DNA from 3 places in the Arthrobacter sp. NicSoilC5 genome. Region 2 is predicted to be linked to each of the others. Evidence: riboswitches for the same ligand, from Rfam matches in the RefSeq annotation. Region 2 holds a riboswitch; each other region holds the start of a gene.

Region 1 (4,943 bases), 160 kb from region 2:
GGGGTTGTCGGTCCGGCTGTTTGGGCTGAACCCGTGGAGCATCCTGGTTCCTCAGGCGCTGATGGGCGTAGCGGCCGCCTGGCTGCTCTACCTGTCCGTGCGCCGGACCGCGGTGCATGCCACCGGAGATGCCACCGCTGCCCACCGGGCGGGCTTGCTGGGAGCCGCGGTGTTGGCCCTCACCCCGGTTGCCACGCTGATGTTCCGGTTCAACAACCCGGATGCCCTGCTGGTGCTGCTCATGACGGCGGCCGCGTACGCGGTCCTCCGCGCGGTCCAGGAGGACCGGTTGCGCTGGCTCCTGCTGGCCGGGGTGTTTCTGGGCTTTGGATTCCTGACCAAGCAACTGCAGGTCCTGCTGGTGGTTCCCGGTTTTGCCGTGGCCTACGCGGTTGCGGGGCCGGGCAGGCTGGGCCGGCGCCTGCTGCGGTTGGCCGCGGCCGGGGCGGCGATGGTGGTTTCCGCGGGCTGGTGGCTCGTGGCCGTGCAGCTGACGCCGGCCGGCATGCGGCCCTACATCGGCGGTTCGCAGGACAACTCCATCCTGGAGCTGACCCTCGGCTACAACGGACTGGGCAGGCTGACGGGCGACGAAACGGGCAGCGTGGGCGGCGGCAACGGCTGGGGCGTTCCCGGCCTGTTCCGGATGTTCAACAACGAGTTCGGTGGCCAGATCGCCTGGCTGCTGCCTTCCGCCCTGATCCTTGCGGCCGGCCTGCTGTGGGTCGGCCGGCGGGCACCGCGGACGGATCCGGTGCGCGCGTCCGTGCTGGTCTGGGGCTCCTGGGTGCTGGTGACCGGCCTGGTGTTCAGCTTCATGGCGGGCATCATCCACCCCTACTACGCCGTGGCGCTGGCGCCGGGCATCGCCGGGCTGACCGGCCTGGGCGCAGTCCTGCTGTGGCAGCACAGGCAGCAGGCGGCCGCCGCAATCGTGCTCGGGGCCGCAGTGGCCGCGGCAGCCCTGACGGCGTTCTCCCTGCTGGGCACCACCTCGGCCTACGGTCCGTGGCTGCGCTGGGTGGTCCTTGCAGGCGGGCTGGCCGGGGCAGTAGGAGCCGGTTTCAGCAAGTTCCTGGGTATGCGTTCGGTGCAGCGGGCGACGGCGGCCCTGGCCATCACGGCGTCGCTCGCCGGACCGCTGGCCTACTCCATCTCCACGGCCTCCACACCGCACAGCGGGGCAATCGTCAGTGCCGGCCCCACGGCCGGCTTCGGCGTTGGGCCAGGTGGTGCTCCCGCCGGCGTCCGGAACAGCCGGAACGGGTCCGGCCCGAACAGCACCGGCGGTTCAGGTATTGCGGGGCAAGGCAACACAAACCCGGGCAGTGCGGGGCAGGGCTTCCGGCAGCCGAACGCCCAGGGCGGCGCGGGCTTCGCGGGTGGCCGCGGGGGTGGCGTGGGTGGCCTCCTGGGTGCGCCCACGCCGTCGGCTGACCTGGTCGCCGCGCTCAAGAGCAGCGCCTCAAGCTACACGTGGGCCGCGGCCGTGGTGGGCTCCAACAACGCCGCAGGTTACCAACTGGCAACGGAGCTGCCGGTCATGGCGGTGGGCGGCTTCAACGGCACCGACCCCTCCCCCACGTTGGCGCAGTTCCAGGACCTGGTAGCCCGGGGAGAGATCCATTACTTTATCGGTGGCGGAGCCATGCGCTCCACCACCGGTTCGGACGCTGCCACCCGGATCGCGGAGTGGGTGGCAGCCAATTTCACGTCGCAGATCATGGGCGGCACTACGGTCTACGAACTGACCGGCCACTAGCGGAGGACGCCCCGGGGACCCGGCCTTGGGCTGCATGATGCTCTGGCACGCGAGTGCCCGGGGTGAATGGTGCCCGGGGGCCCGGCAGTCCATTACGGGGATACTCCCGGCGCAGTCAGACAACCCGACGCGCTGCCGGCCGTGACTTCCGTTACCTAAATGTGACTTTCATTTAATCTTCCTGTACCGTCGATTGGGTGCGGTCCCCGTTCGGGCCGCATATCCCGGGTTGACGCCAAGCTCTGCCGCTTCCCCGGATTTCCGATTGAGCAACGGCAGAGGCGGGGGACCCACCGTCCCGGGCAATGATTGCCCTTGGGGTTAAGCCAGTACGTGATTTTTCCGTACGGCCGGATGCCCTCATCCGAACCCGACAGCTAACTCCGCAGGTGTGAGAGGCGATCAATCATGTCCAAAAACACGGCAGAAGCACGCCTGCATGCCAAGGCTAAACATAAGGCCACGCAGCAGGCAAAGAAAACCACCCTCGGCCGCAGGGCCGGAATCCTCGCAGTATCCTGCGCGGTGCTGGTTGGGGTCGGCGCAGCCGGCCAGGCCACCAGCAGCATGGCCCCGGTGTCATCGACCCAGGCAACCCAGGCAGCGTCCGATGCCCAGATGAGCATCGAGAAGAGCGAGATCCGCTCCAACCCGGTGGAGAGCCCCGCTCCCGCCGCAATCGCAGTGGCGCCCCAGGCGGCGGAGCCCGCTCCCGCGGCCCCGGCACCCGCCGCCCCCGCGCCGGCCGCGCCAGCGCCTGCACCGGCACCTGCACCCGAGCCCGCCCCGGCTCCTGAGCCGGCACCCGCCGTCGCGGTCAACGACCCCGCTGGCGCCCAGGCCTACGCCGCCAGCCAGCTGGCCACATTCGGCTGGGGACCGGACCAGATGCAGTGCCTGCAGACCCTGTGGACCAAGGAATCCGACTGGACCACCACGGCCACCAATCCCAGCAGCGGGGCGTACGGAATCGTCCAGTCCCTCCCGGCCGAGAAGATGGCCAGCTCCGGCGCGGACTACCTCACCAACTACCGCACCCAGATCAACTGGGGCCTGGATTACATCAAGAAGAGCTACCAGTCCCCCTGCGGCGCACTGAACTTCCACCTGGCGCACAACTGGTACTAGGCACCGCTCCCCTGCGGCTGCGCGTCGAAGGACCACCCTCCGCGGAGCCTGCCCTGCATTGACCGCGGCCGACGGCGCGTCCCTGCTCTCCGCCGTCGTACGCCTTGGGCAGGGGCACAGCAGAGCATTGCAGCATCACCACTGCCCGCATCCAAACGGATGCGGGCAGTGGTGTTTTAACCCCCTGCTGTCTTAACCCCGGGTTGAGCTGCAGTGCCCTATGGTGCGGACGTTAGGGTCGCGGTGGTTGGGGTTGCGGAGCCTGTGATTGCGGTGCTTTCGGTTGCGTCCGGCCCGGCGTTCCGCCACGGGATGTACTGGACGGACCACTTGTTGCCGTCCGGATCGGCGAAGTACACGAAGTGGCCCCACGGCAGCACTTCGATATCACTGACGTCCACACCGTTGTTCTTCAGGTGGTCGTGTGCGGCCTGGATGTCGTCCACCACCAGCTGCAGGTTTGACCCCGTGCCCGGAGTTGCGTCCACCAGCCCCTCCCCCAAACAGATGGAGCAGGCGGATCCGGGCGGCGTCAGCTGCACAAAGCGGATGTCGTCCGAAGGCCGCTCGTCATAGTCGGCGTTGAAGCCCACCCTGTTGACGTAGAAATCCTTGGCGCGGTCGACGTCGGACACGGGGACAAAGACAAGTTCGAGTTTCCAGTCCATCCGCACAGGCTAGCGGCGGTGATCCTGCCGGAAAAGGGGGAAGGCTACCCTGCGATGCCGTACAGGCGGTCGCCGGCATCGCCCAGGCCGGGAACGATGTAGGACTTCTCGTTGAGCTTCTCGTCGATGGAGGCCAGGACGATGTGCACGTTCGCGTCGCCCAGTTCCTCCTCCAGCTTGGCCAGGCCCTCCGGGGCCGCCAGCAGGCAGATGCAGGTGACGTCGGACGCGCCCCGCTTGAAGAGGAACTTGATGGCCTCGCGCAGAGTGCCGCCGGTGGCCAGCATGGGGTCCAGGACGAATACCTGGCGGCCGGTCAGGTCCTCCGGCAGGCGCTCCGCGTAGGTGATGATGTCCAGCGTCTCCTCGTCCCGGGCCATGCCCAGGAAGCCAACCTCGGCGGTGGGGACCAGCTTGGTCATGCCCTCCAGCATGCCCAGGCCTGCGCGCAGGATGGGGACTACCAGCGGGGTGGGCTTGGTGAACGCCGTGCCAATGGTGGTGCTGACGGGGGTTTCGATGGTGACGGGCTCCGTGCGGACCTCCCGCGTGGCTTCGTAGGCCAGCAGGGTCACCAGCTCTTCCGTCAGCTGGCGGAAGACCGGCGACGGCGTGTTCTTGTCCCGCAGGACGGTGAGCTTGTGGGCGACCAGGGGGTGGTCAACAACGAGAGTACGCATCCCCCAAAACTATCATCCGGCGGTGTCCTTGTTGTGGCTGCCGTGGGCATGCTCCTTGCCGTCCCCGCCGTGGTGGTGCACTTCCTCTGCCACCACGTCACGGACGATCGGACGGTCGAACGACGGAGCCGCACCGGCGTGCTCCCGCCTGCGGACCAGGTGGAACAGCCTGTGGGCCAGTATCACGACGCCCACCCAGGTGAGGCCCAGCAGCCACCCTGCCATGACGTCCGTCAGCCAGTGGTGGCCTAGGAAGACGCGGCTGAGCCCCATGGCGATGATGAAAAGCGCGCCGGCCGTGATGGCGGTGACGCGCACCAGCATGGTGTTGAACTGGAGGCAGACGAGGTAGACCACCAGGCTGATCACCACGGTGGTATTCAGGGTGTGGCCGCTGGGGAAGGAGGGTGAATCCTCGTAGGGGGGCACCGCGTCCGCATGGTCCGGGCGGGTGCGGCCCACCAGTTTCTTGCCAAAGGTGGTGGCCATGATGGAGACCCCCGCCGCACCGCCGATCAGGACGAGCGGGCGCCAGTTCCGGCTGAGGAACGTCAGCCAGGCGGTCAGGATACTGGCAAGGATGGGCATGCCGATGCCGCCGCCGATGTTGGTGAAGCCAGTAACGAACGCATCAAGTCCGGGGCTGCGCAGGCTCTCGGCCAGGGCCAGGGCAGGCTTGTCCAGGTTGGCCAGGCCGGCAGAATC
Region 2 (4,943 bases):
GCGACAGGCACCTGGAACTTACGGACACGGGCCGCAAGCGGGCCACCGAGGTCATGCGCAAGCACCGGCTGGCCGAACGCCTGCTGGCTGACGTCATCGGTTTGGACTGGGCCTACGTGCACGACGAAGCCTGCCGCTGGGAACACGTCATGAGCGAGCGCGTTGAGCGGCGCATCTACGAGATGCTGGACCACCCCACCGAATCGCCCTACGGCAACCCGATCCCCGGCCTCGCCGCCCTGGGCGGACAGCCGGCCACCGGCTTCGCCGACGCGGTCATCAGCCTGGTGGAGGCCATGAAGGGCTACGGCCCCGCCTCTGCCGTGACCATCAGCCGGCTGGCCGAACCCATCCAGGTGGAGCCCGAACTGCTGGCGCAGCTGGACGAAGGCGGGATCCGGCCCGGCGCCGCCGTTGCGCTGGAACGCGTGGGAGATTACATCTCCGTGCGGGTGTCCGGAATCGAAGGGGCACTGGAGCTGCCGCCCGAGGTTGCCGCGCATGTTTTTGTCGCCGTCACCCAGCCCTGAGCCGCGCCTCATACCCCAGCGAAGCGCTTCCACGCAAAGATAACGGAATTGTTACCTAGGGTCTTAAGGCCCTATAGTGGAACCAATCGTTGATACTTAAGCGTTACCCGATCCGGAGCCGAGCTCTGCCAGCGGATCGGGTGCATGAGTCGTTACTGGCAGAGGCGGGGGAACCACAATTGGCAGCGGGGGACTGCCTTGGGGTGAAGTCCGTCAGCAGCAAGCCTCTCCAGTGAAGGATTCTTCCGGGAATACCCCTGTGCAGAAGCTTGCCCATGACGGGCCGGGTCTTTGATCTCTCTGACCCGAATCCGACAGCTAACTCCGCAGGCTTTTCCAGAGAGGAACCCTTCTTGACCATGCAGACCTCCCGGGGCCGCCGCCGCGCGGCAGGCCCCCCTTCGGCACCGCGGGTTGTCGAAGATGTCGCAGCGGAGCGCCCCCGCGATCTGCATCGTGACGCGCGCCGCCGCCGGGGTCCGTTCCGGCAGGTGACGGAGTTTGCCGCCGCCAGCGGCATCGGCCAGAAAGCCGGAATCGCCCTGGCCGCCACCGGTCTGGTGCTGACGGTCACGGTGCCCGCCACCAGCCCCGTCATGGCCACCGATGCCGCCGGCAACGCGCCACTGGCAGCTTCCGCCGTCAGTCCGCAGCCCCAGATTTCCGCTGATATCGGCGCCCAGATCGACTTCAGCCGCTCGGCAGTGGTGACCCAGGCCGACCCCGACGGGAAGCTGAAGCAGCTCCTGAGCGCCCAGTCCGCCGGCTCCGTCACGCGGGCCGCCTCGGCCGGCACCCTGGCCGCACCGCTGGCATCCCTCACCACCGCGTCGCCCTTTGGCTACCGGGTGAGCCCCATCACCGGCGGCTCCGGAGACTTCCACCGCGGCCAGGACTTCGTGGCGCAGTGCGGAACGTCCGTCCTGGCGGCCGCAACCGGCACCGTGACCTTCGCAGGCTGGCACCAGTACGGCGGTGGGAACCGGGTGGTCATCGATCACGGCAATGGGCTGGAGACCACCTACAACCACCTGTCGTCGTTCAACGTCAAGGTCGGACAGACCGTCTCCCGCGGCGAGGTCGTGGCGCTCAGCGGCACCACGGGCGCCTCCACCGGCTGCCACCTGCACTTTGAGGTCCAGGTCAACGGCGAAGTGGTCGATCCCATGGGCTGGCTGTAACCGAATGAGTGTGCACTCTCAGATCGCAGTGACCTGCCGTGACCTGAATGTGACATTGAAACAAAACTGCTGTACCGTCTAACTCGCGTCAACTTTTCCGAAGTTGACGCTCTTGAGTGGATTGCCTAACTCTGCCACCGCTCAAGGTCCGTTCGCATTTCATCGTCTGGCAGGGGCGGGGGAACCAATTTTGGCCTTCATTTCCTGAAGGCCTTGGGGTTAAGTCATGAGCTTCCCAGGAAGCAGAGTGGCCGGGTGACTCCCATCCGAATCCGACAGCTCACCTCGCAGGCATTGGGAGAGGCTACCTTCGTGTCTTCACGCCATCATTCTGCGCGCCACCGTGCGCAAACGGTTCGCACCAACCCCCTGGACGCCGTGTCCAAGGCCGTCAGTGCAAATGCCGGGACCGTAGGCCGCCAGGCTGCCGTTGTGGCAGCCGCATCGGGCCTTATCCTGAGCATGGGCCTGCCCGCCACCGCAGCTGACACCACCGCCGGTGTCTCCGCATCCACCGAGTCCGGTTCGGCCCAAACGGCCCTCGCCGTCACCGCCGCCCCCACGGCCACGGTTTCCTTCGAGCGTCCCGCCGTCAAGACCACCGCAGCTCCAAAGGTGGAAGCGGTGCGTCCCCAGTCCACCGCACCGGCCGTGCGCGACGCCGCTGCCACCGCAGGCCAGGATGCTGCCCCTGCCGCCAAGGCTGCCGAGACTGTCTCCGCCGCAACCTCCGGTATTGCAGCAATCGCCTACACCGGCATTGGCCACTCCTACGTCTGGGGCGGCACCAGCCCCGTCACCGGCTGGGACTGCTCCGGGTTCGTCCAGTGGGTCTACGCCCAGGCCGGCATCAGCATCCCCCGCACCAACGCGTGGAACATCATGACCCCCACCTCCACCCCGCAGCCGGGCGATCTTGTGGTCCAGAACGGCGGCGCGCACGTGGGCATCTACGTCGGCAACGGCATGATGGTCAGCGCACTCAACCCTTCCCAGGGCACGCTGCTCCACTCGCCTGCAGCCACCGGTACCTCGTCGTACTACCACCTCAACAAGTAGTTCTTGGGCTTCACGCTCCAAGGGCTATTTCTTTGCCCAAAGCTTTTTCGCTAGAAACCACATCCCCGTTCGGGATGCGCCGGCGTACCCCCAAGATGCCGGCGCATCCAGCTTCCCTTTGCCTGCCTACACGCGGTTCGAAGGAAAAACGAAAGAGAGAACTGATGACGACTCGTGCTACCGCACGGCACCGCGCCGAGGTCACCAAAACCAACTCGATCTCTGTCATTGCCAAAGCTGTCAGCGACAACGCCGGTGGCATGGGCCGCCAGGCTGCTGTCATCGCTGCTGCTTCCGGCCTGGTCCTGACCAGCGGCATTGCGGCCAACGCCGCCGACACCAACGTCAAGCGCGATTCCGCTCCCGCGTCCCAGATGGAAGTTGAATCCGTCGTCGACGCCCCGATCTCCGCGGCTTCCACCATTGCCATCAGCTACGAGAAGCCTGCCGTTACCACCACGCCGGCTCCCGTCGCCGAGCCTGAGCCCGAGGTTCAGGTACAGGAAGCTGCACCTGCCGCCCAGCCGGCTGCTCCCAAGGTCACCGCCAAGGTTGCCACGGCTGCCGCTCCGGCCGCCCCTGCAGCCCAGGCTTCGGCCAGCGGCAAGGGTGCTGCCATCCTGTCCGCAGCCTACGCACAGCTCGGTGTCATGCAGGACTGCACCATGCTGGTGACCAACTCCCTGGCCGCCGTGGGCATCCACTTCCACGACTGGCCGGCCGGTTACCTGTCCCTGGGCCGCACCGTGAGTGCAGCCGAAGCGCAGCCGGGCGACCTTATCTACTACGCCAACGGCGGCTCGGGCATGGCCCACATCGCTGTGTACGCCGGCAACGGCATGGCCGTCCACGGTGGCTACAACGGAAACCAGACCGTGGTCTTCAGCGCGAACGTGGGTTCCGGCCCCGTCTTCATCCGCGTCAACTAATAATTCCAGTGGCTGCCTGATCCAGCGCCGGCCGCGAATTGGGCAAGGGACCCCCGCCATCAGGCGGGGGTCCCTTGCGTCTTAATGGGCTTCTCCAGTGGAGCCCTTGCCCTTCCCGTCTTCGGGCCCGGTTCGGCTCCGGGACGGCGATTACCTGATTCTGCATTTCTTTGTTTACTCTTGTGATGTCGATCCATAGCCCGGACATGCCGAGGGCAGCCGGCCCTCGTGCCCCTGACGGGTGCGGCCGTGAAGAGGTAAGTGCATGCGCACTCTCGTTCTGAATGCTGGATATGAACCGCTGGCGGTTATCACTTTCCGCCGGGCGCTGGTGCTTGTGCTCACGGGCAAGGCAAGCGTGGTGGCCGAAGGGGATGACCCGGTGGTAGGGCCCACCGACGTCCTGGGCCGCCCGTCCGTGATCCTCCTCAACCGCTACATCCGGCCCCGGTACAACCACTCGACGGCAGTCAGCCGCAGGGGTGTGCTCCGGCGCGACGGACATAAATGTGCCTACTGCGGCAAGGCGGCGCACACAATCGACCACGTTCACCCGAAGTCCCGGGGCGGTGCCGATTCATGGGAGAACCTTGTGGCCGCCTGCCTGCGGTGCAACAACGTCAAGGGCGACCACACTCCCGCGGAAATGGGCTGGACCCTTCGGTTCGTGCCCGAGCCGCCGCACGGAACGATCTGGCAGATCAAGGAACTGGAGAAGCCGACGCCGGCGTGGGATCCGTTCCTGCTCCCGGAGCGCGCCGCCTGACGCCCTCGCGCTGCCCGGCAGCCCAGCTGATCGCTAGGCTGGGGGAGTGCAAAAGAGCATGTTGGTTTTCGACGCCCTGATCCTCGCCGGGGGACGGTCATCCCGGCTGGGCGGGGTACCCAAGCAGTCCCTGGTCTACCGGGGCCAGACCCTCCTCGAGCGTGCCGTGGCCGCGGCAGCCGGCGCCCGCCGCACCGTGGTGGTCGGTGATGCGGGATCCCTGCCGGGGGAGTCCGGGGCCGCGGGTCTGCCGGCCCCGTCCACCCGGCCGTCCACCCTGCTGATGTGCCGCGAGGAGCCGCGGTTCGCCGGGCCTGCTGCCGCAATAGCCGCAGGCCTGGCCGCGCTGGCCAAGGGAGGCGAAGGGGCGCCCTACTGCCTGGTGCTGGCGTGCGACATGCCGCTGGCCTCCCAGGCGGTGGCTGTGCTGAAGGATGCCCTGACGCGCACCGATGTGGCGGACGGTGGGGGCGGCGTG
Region 3 (4,943 bases), 1.7 Mb from region 2:
ACCTGGCGGACGGGGCTGACCTGCTGGTCACCGAGTCAACGTTCAGTGACGACGACGACGCCCTGGCACGGCAATACCTGCACCTCACTGCCGGGCAGGCCGGGGAGCTGGCGGCCTCCGGCAGGGCCCGCACCCTGGTGCTCACCCACTTCTCCGCACGGTACGGCGACGACGTTTCCGTGCTGGAACAACAGGCGCAGGCACGGGCTCCGGGGGTTACCGTGATCGCCGCCAACGACCTTGACCGCATCCCCGTCCCACGGCGGCGGCAACCAGCGGCAGAGGCTGCGGCCCCAACAACGGCGATAGGGTTGAACCATGACGGCAGCAGCTGAATCCACGGTCACTTTCGATGGCCGTTTCGCCCGGGAACTGGCGGAACTCGCCGTGCCCTGGCAGGCCGAGGAAGCGCCCAGCCCTGAGCTCCTCGTCCTGAACGAGAAACTGGCAACGGACCTGGGCCTCGACCCGCAGTACCTGCGCAGCCCCGAGGGTGTGCGGCTCCTTGTGGGAAACCATGTGCCGGCCGGTGCCACACCCGTGGCGCAGGCGTACGCCGGACACCAGTTTGGCGGGTATTCGCCCCTGCTCGGCGACGGACGGGCCCTGCTGCTGGGCGAGGTCACTGACCGGGCCGGCCGCCTCCTGGACGTCCATCTCAAAGGTTCGGGGCGAACGCCCTTCGCCCGCGCGGGGGACGGCCGTGCCGTGGTCGGGCCCATGCTGCGTGAGTACATAGTCAGTGAGGCCATGCACGCACTGCACATTCCCACCACCCGTTCACTCGCCGTCGTGGCCACCGGCCGGCAGGTCCGGCGCGATGACATGCTGCCCGGTGCCGTCCTGGCGCGGGTTGCGGGCAGCCATTTGCGCGTCGGCAGCTTCCAGTACGCCCGCGCCACCGAAAATATGGACCTCCTGAAGCGGCTGGCGGACCACGCCATCGGCAGGCACTACCCCCACGCGGCGGATGCCGACAACCCCTACCTTGCGCTGTTCGCGGCGGTCGTCTCCGCCCAGGCGGAGCTGGTGGCCCGGTGGATGCTCGTTGGCTTCGTACACGGGGTCATGAACACGGACAACATGACCATCTCCGGGGAAACCATCGACTACGGCCCGTGCGCGTTCATGGATGCCTTCAACCCGGCCGCCGTTTACAGTTCCATTGACGTCGGCGGACGCTATGCCTATGCCAACCAGCCTGTCCTGGCCGAATGGAACCTGGCCCGGCTCGCCGAGGCCATGCTGCCGCTGATTGACAAGGACCAGGAGAAGGCCGTGGCCCCGGCAGTGGAGGTCCTGGGCAGTTTCCGGGGCCACTACAGCCAGGCATGGACCCGCGGGATTACGGCCAAGCTGGGACTGGACAGCGTCGATGAAAACGGCGCCGGGGCCCTGGTGGATGATGTCCTCGACCTTCTTAAGGACGGACCCGTGGACTACACCCTGTTCTTCCGCAACCTGGGCAAAGCGGCCCGCGGGGACCTTCGTCCCGTGCGCGGCATGGTCCTCGACCTGGCCGCCCTCGATGCCTGGCTGGACCGGTGGCAGGCGCTGCAACCTGACCCGGAGCTGATGGACAGCGTGAACCCGGCCTACATTCCGCGGAACCACCTGGTGGAAGAGGCGCTGTCCGCTGCCACCGCCGGAAACCTGGCTCCACTGCAGCAACTGCTGGAGGCGGTCAGCGCCCCCTTCACCGAGCGGCCCGGCCTGGAACGCTACCTGCAGGGGGCGCCCGACGACTTCGGCAGCTACATGACCTTCTGCGGCACCTGACCGCAGCGGGCCGCGGGGGCAAAACGACAGGAGGGTGGCAACCGGTATTCCCGGCTGCCACCCTCCTGCTTCGTCCGGGGCCGCCAAGGGCACCGGACAGTGCGAAGACTAGGCTACGCGCACAGCGGAGTAGCCGCCGAGCCAGCTGATGGAGTGCACCTGCGTGTCGAAGCCGTTGACGCCGCCGCTGACAACCTGGCCGTTGCCTGCGTAAACGCCCACGTGGCCGGAGGTGATGATCAGGTCGCCGGGGGCGGGAGCGCCTACAACGGTGCCGTACTGGAAGAACTGGGTGGGGGCCAGGTCGCCCACGGACTTGCCGACGGAACGCAGCGCCTTCTCGACCATGGCGGTGCAATCCTGCTTGACGCCCAGCTGGCCGTAGGCCGAGGCGAGGATCGCTGCGCCGGTGCCGGTGCCGGTGGTTGATGCCACGGGGGTTGCCGAGGCGTAAGACATGTTCATGCCGGTGTTCGCCGGAGCGGTGGCGGCTGCGGCCTGCACGGGTGCTGCTGCAGGGGCCGGCGCCGGGGCTGCGGTGTAGCCTGCGCCCGGAATCTGGATCTGGTCGCCCGGGTAGATGATCGAGGACAGTCCCAGGCCGTTGGCGGACAGCACGTCATTGAGGCTGACGCCGTAGGCTGAAGCGATGGCGCCAAGGGTGTCGCCGGAAACGACGGTGTGGACGTTGCCTGCTGCTGCAGCGGGGGCTGCGGCCGGGGCAGCGGGTGCCGAGGTGGCCTGGACGCTGGTCTGCTCAGTGGTGTCCGGGCCGGATACACCTGCATGGGCCGGGGCGCCGACTCCGAAGGCAATGCCGGACGCTGCAGCAACGGCGAGCGCCGGGCGGCCCAGCGAGCGGGCTTGGGATTTTGCTGTTACGGCGAGGCCCTCGAGCACAATGGAGCGGGCCGGAGTCGCGCGGTGACGGGCTGAAATGGAATTTTTTGACACGGTTGATCGCCTCTCCCATGCCTGCGGGGTGAGCTGTCGGGTTCGGGCTGGAGATACCCGGCCGGAAGCGGCTCCGCGGTAGGCGGAAGCGCATTCGACTTAACCCCTAGGCCACAATATGGCCGTGGAAACTTGGTTCCCCCGTCCCTGCCAACTGGAGCGGTTGGATCCCATGATCAGCGGCAGGGCTCGGCATGCTGACGGGAATGTCCCGTCTGAGAGGGACACCAGTCGACCATAACCCAGGTGCATCGCAATTGTCACATTTGGATAACATACGAGGTTCTTCTCTCGCATTGCGCAAACGTCTGGACATTCCAGGGCGTTCCTGGGCGGACCTCTGCTGATACTTTTCCTGTTGAGCACGGTAACAATGTGGAAACAGCAGCCTGCGTTGCGCGGGAATCCGGCGGTAAGCTTCCGGACTATGCCCCTGTTCGTGACCATCGCGAGGCTCCCTTGGCAGGGAGGCCTCCTGGCCCTTGCCCTGGCCGCAGGCACCATGCTGCCGGCGGCGGCCGACGAGCCGCCACCGCCCGGCGGGTATCCCTCCTGGGCGGACGTGCAGGAGGCGAAATCGTCCGAAGCGGCAAAAGCCGCAGAAATCGCCACCATTAATGGACTCCTGACGGACCTTGAGGCGGATTCGGAGGCAGCAGGCGGGATGGCCGTGCGCTCGGCCGCCGACTATGCCGCCGCAGACGCCGCGCTGCAGGCAGCCACCTCCCGCCTGGATACCCTGTCCGCCCACGCTGCCCGTGCCAACGCGGAGCTGGCCCGGCACCGGAAGGACATCGGTGCCCTGGCCGTCCAGTCCTACAAGACCGGCGGTACCAATGCAGGATTCTTCGTCGCGCTGGACGCCCTGGAAACCAACAGCGTCCAGGGGCTCAACCTGGTCAAGCTCGTGGGCGACAAGACTGCCACCCTGGTCGCCAATGCTGCCGCCGCCGAAAAGACGGCCACCGCCCTCACCGAACAGGAAAAAGCCGCCAGGAGCGAGCGGGAACGCCTGTCCGGGGAAGCGAAAGCAAAACTGGACGCCGCACGTTCCGCCCAGGATTCGCTGGCCCGGCGCGTCGCAGAGGAGCAGCGGCACGGCAGCGAGCTGACCGCCCAGCTCGCCACCCTGAAAGGTACGACGGCGGCCATGGAGGGTGAGTACCGCCAGGGCCAGGCCGCACTGGCCGCCTACGAGGCGGCCCAGGCGGCCAAACGTGCCGCCGCTGAGGAGCAGGCCCGCGGGCAGGCGGAGGCTGCAGCCAGGGCGGCCGCAGTGGCAGCCCGGCAGCCAAAGGCGCCCGCACCCGCTGCCGACCCTGGCCAGGCCAATCCGGCCCAACCCGGTCCGGCCCCCGGCGCCGTCAGCAATCCCGGCGTCAGCAACCCCGGCCCTCCCGCTCCGGAAGACCCGGCACCGGCCCCGCCAAGCCCTCCCGCCGTCGTCGTGCCTTCTGTTCCCGGCGGTGCGGTGAACGACCCCGCCGGGGCCAAAAGCTACGCGTCCGGACGCCTGCCCGCCTACGGGTGGGGCCAGGACCAGTTCCTGTGCCTGGCCCAGCTGTGGACCAAGGAGTCCAACTGGCTGACCACCGCCACCAACGCCTATTCCGGAGCCTATGGGATTCCGCAGGCCCTGCCCCCGGGGAAGTACGCCAGCGCCGGCGGTGACTGGCTCACCAGCTACCGCACCCAGATCGAATGGGGCCTGGGCTACATCCGCGACCGCTACGGTTCCCCGTGCGCGGCCTGGAACCACTCCGTATCCCTGAACTGGTACTGACTGACGCGTTAGGCTGTCAACATGCCAGATTTCGAACGGTTCCGTGCGCTGCTCGAAGAGGAGCGGGCGCGGCGCCTGGCACTATTGCCGGCGCTGCGGGCGGACATCGAGGCAGCAAACTCGGCGCGCCAGGATTCCAACGTCGACGACGAGCACGATCCCGAGGGTGCCACCATCGCCTTCGAACTCTCACAGGCCTCCGCGCTCCTGAAACAGAGTTCGGCGGGCCTGGACCAGATTGAGGCGGCCCTTGCCCGGCTGGCGGCGGGGACCTATGGAACCTGCGCCGTCTGCGGGGAGCCCATCGCCGAGGGCAGGCTTGAAGCCCGCCCCTGGACCCCGTACTGCATCCGGCACGCGGCGTCCGGGCGCGGACTGTGACCGGTACGGCGGACGTTGTGTCCGCGGCGGCGGATTTCGTGGACCG

Evidence for each region. Region 2 has a riboswitch for cyclic di-AMP ahead of LDO22_RS18060 (C40 family peptidase). Riboswitches for the same ligand answer to the same signal wherever they lie in the genome.
Region 1: another riboswitch for cyclic di-AMP. It lies ahead of LDO22_RS17400 (hypothetical protein); the one in region 2 lies ahead of LDO22_RS18060 (C40 family peptidase).
Region 3: another riboswitch for cyclic di-AMP. It lies ahead of LDO22_RS04110 (LysM domain-containing protein); the one in region 2 lies ahead of LDO22_RS18060 (C40 family peptidase).

The regions. Positions count from the first base shown of each region.
Region 1 covers NZ_AP024660.1:3,699,911-3,704,853, reverse strand. Annotated here, with positions in the region: gene LDO22_RS17405 (glycosyltransferase family 39 protein) at 1-1,762, shown strand, start outside; cyclic di-AMP (ydaO/yuaA leader) riboswitch at 2,004-2,165, shown strand; gene LDO22_RS17400 (hypothetical protein) at 2,171-2,890, shown strand; gene LDO22_RS17395 (glyoxalase superfamily protein) at 3,109-3,558, opposite strand; gene upp (uracil phosphoribosyltransferase) at 3,603-4,238, opposite strand; gene LDO22_RS17385 (phosphatase PAP2 family protein) at 4,251-4,943, opposite strand, start outside.
Region 2 covers NZ_AP024660.1:3,857,279-3,862,221, forward strand. Annotated here, with positions in the region: gene LDO22_RS18050 (metal-dependent transcriptional regulator) at 1-530, shown strand, start outside; cyclic di-AMP (ydaO/yuaA leader) riboswitch at 637-879, shown strand; gene LDO22_RS18055 (M23 family metallopeptidase) at 890-1,711, shown strand; cyclic di-AMP (ydaO/yuaA leader) riboswitch at 1,824-2,019, shown strand; gene LDO22_RS18060 (C40 family peptidase) at 2,090-2,770, shown strand; gene LDO22_RS18065 (NlpC/P60 family protein) at 2,935-3,699, shown strand; gene LDO22_RS18070 (HNH endonuclease) at 3,965-4,465, shown strand; gene LDO22_RS18075 (NTP transferase domain-containing protein) at 4,512-4,943, shown strand, end outside.
Region 3 covers NZ_AP024660.1:894,154-899,096, reverse strand. Annotated here, with positions in the region: gene LDO22_RS04120 (ribonuclease Z) at 1-335, shown strand, start outside; gene LDO22_RS04115 (protein adenylyltransferase SelO) at 319-1,779, shown strand; gene LDO22_RS04110 (LysM domain-containing protein) at 1,888-2,733, opposite strand; cyclic di-AMP (ydaO/yuaA leader) riboswitch at 2,737-2,936, opposite strand; gene LDO22_RS04105 (lytic transglycosylase domain-containing protein) at 3,161-4,516, shown strand; gene LDO22_RS04100 (TraR/DksA C4-type zinc finger protein) at 4,538-4,897, shown strand; gene LDO22_RS04095 (DNA alkylation repair protein) at 4,894-4,943, shown strand, end outside.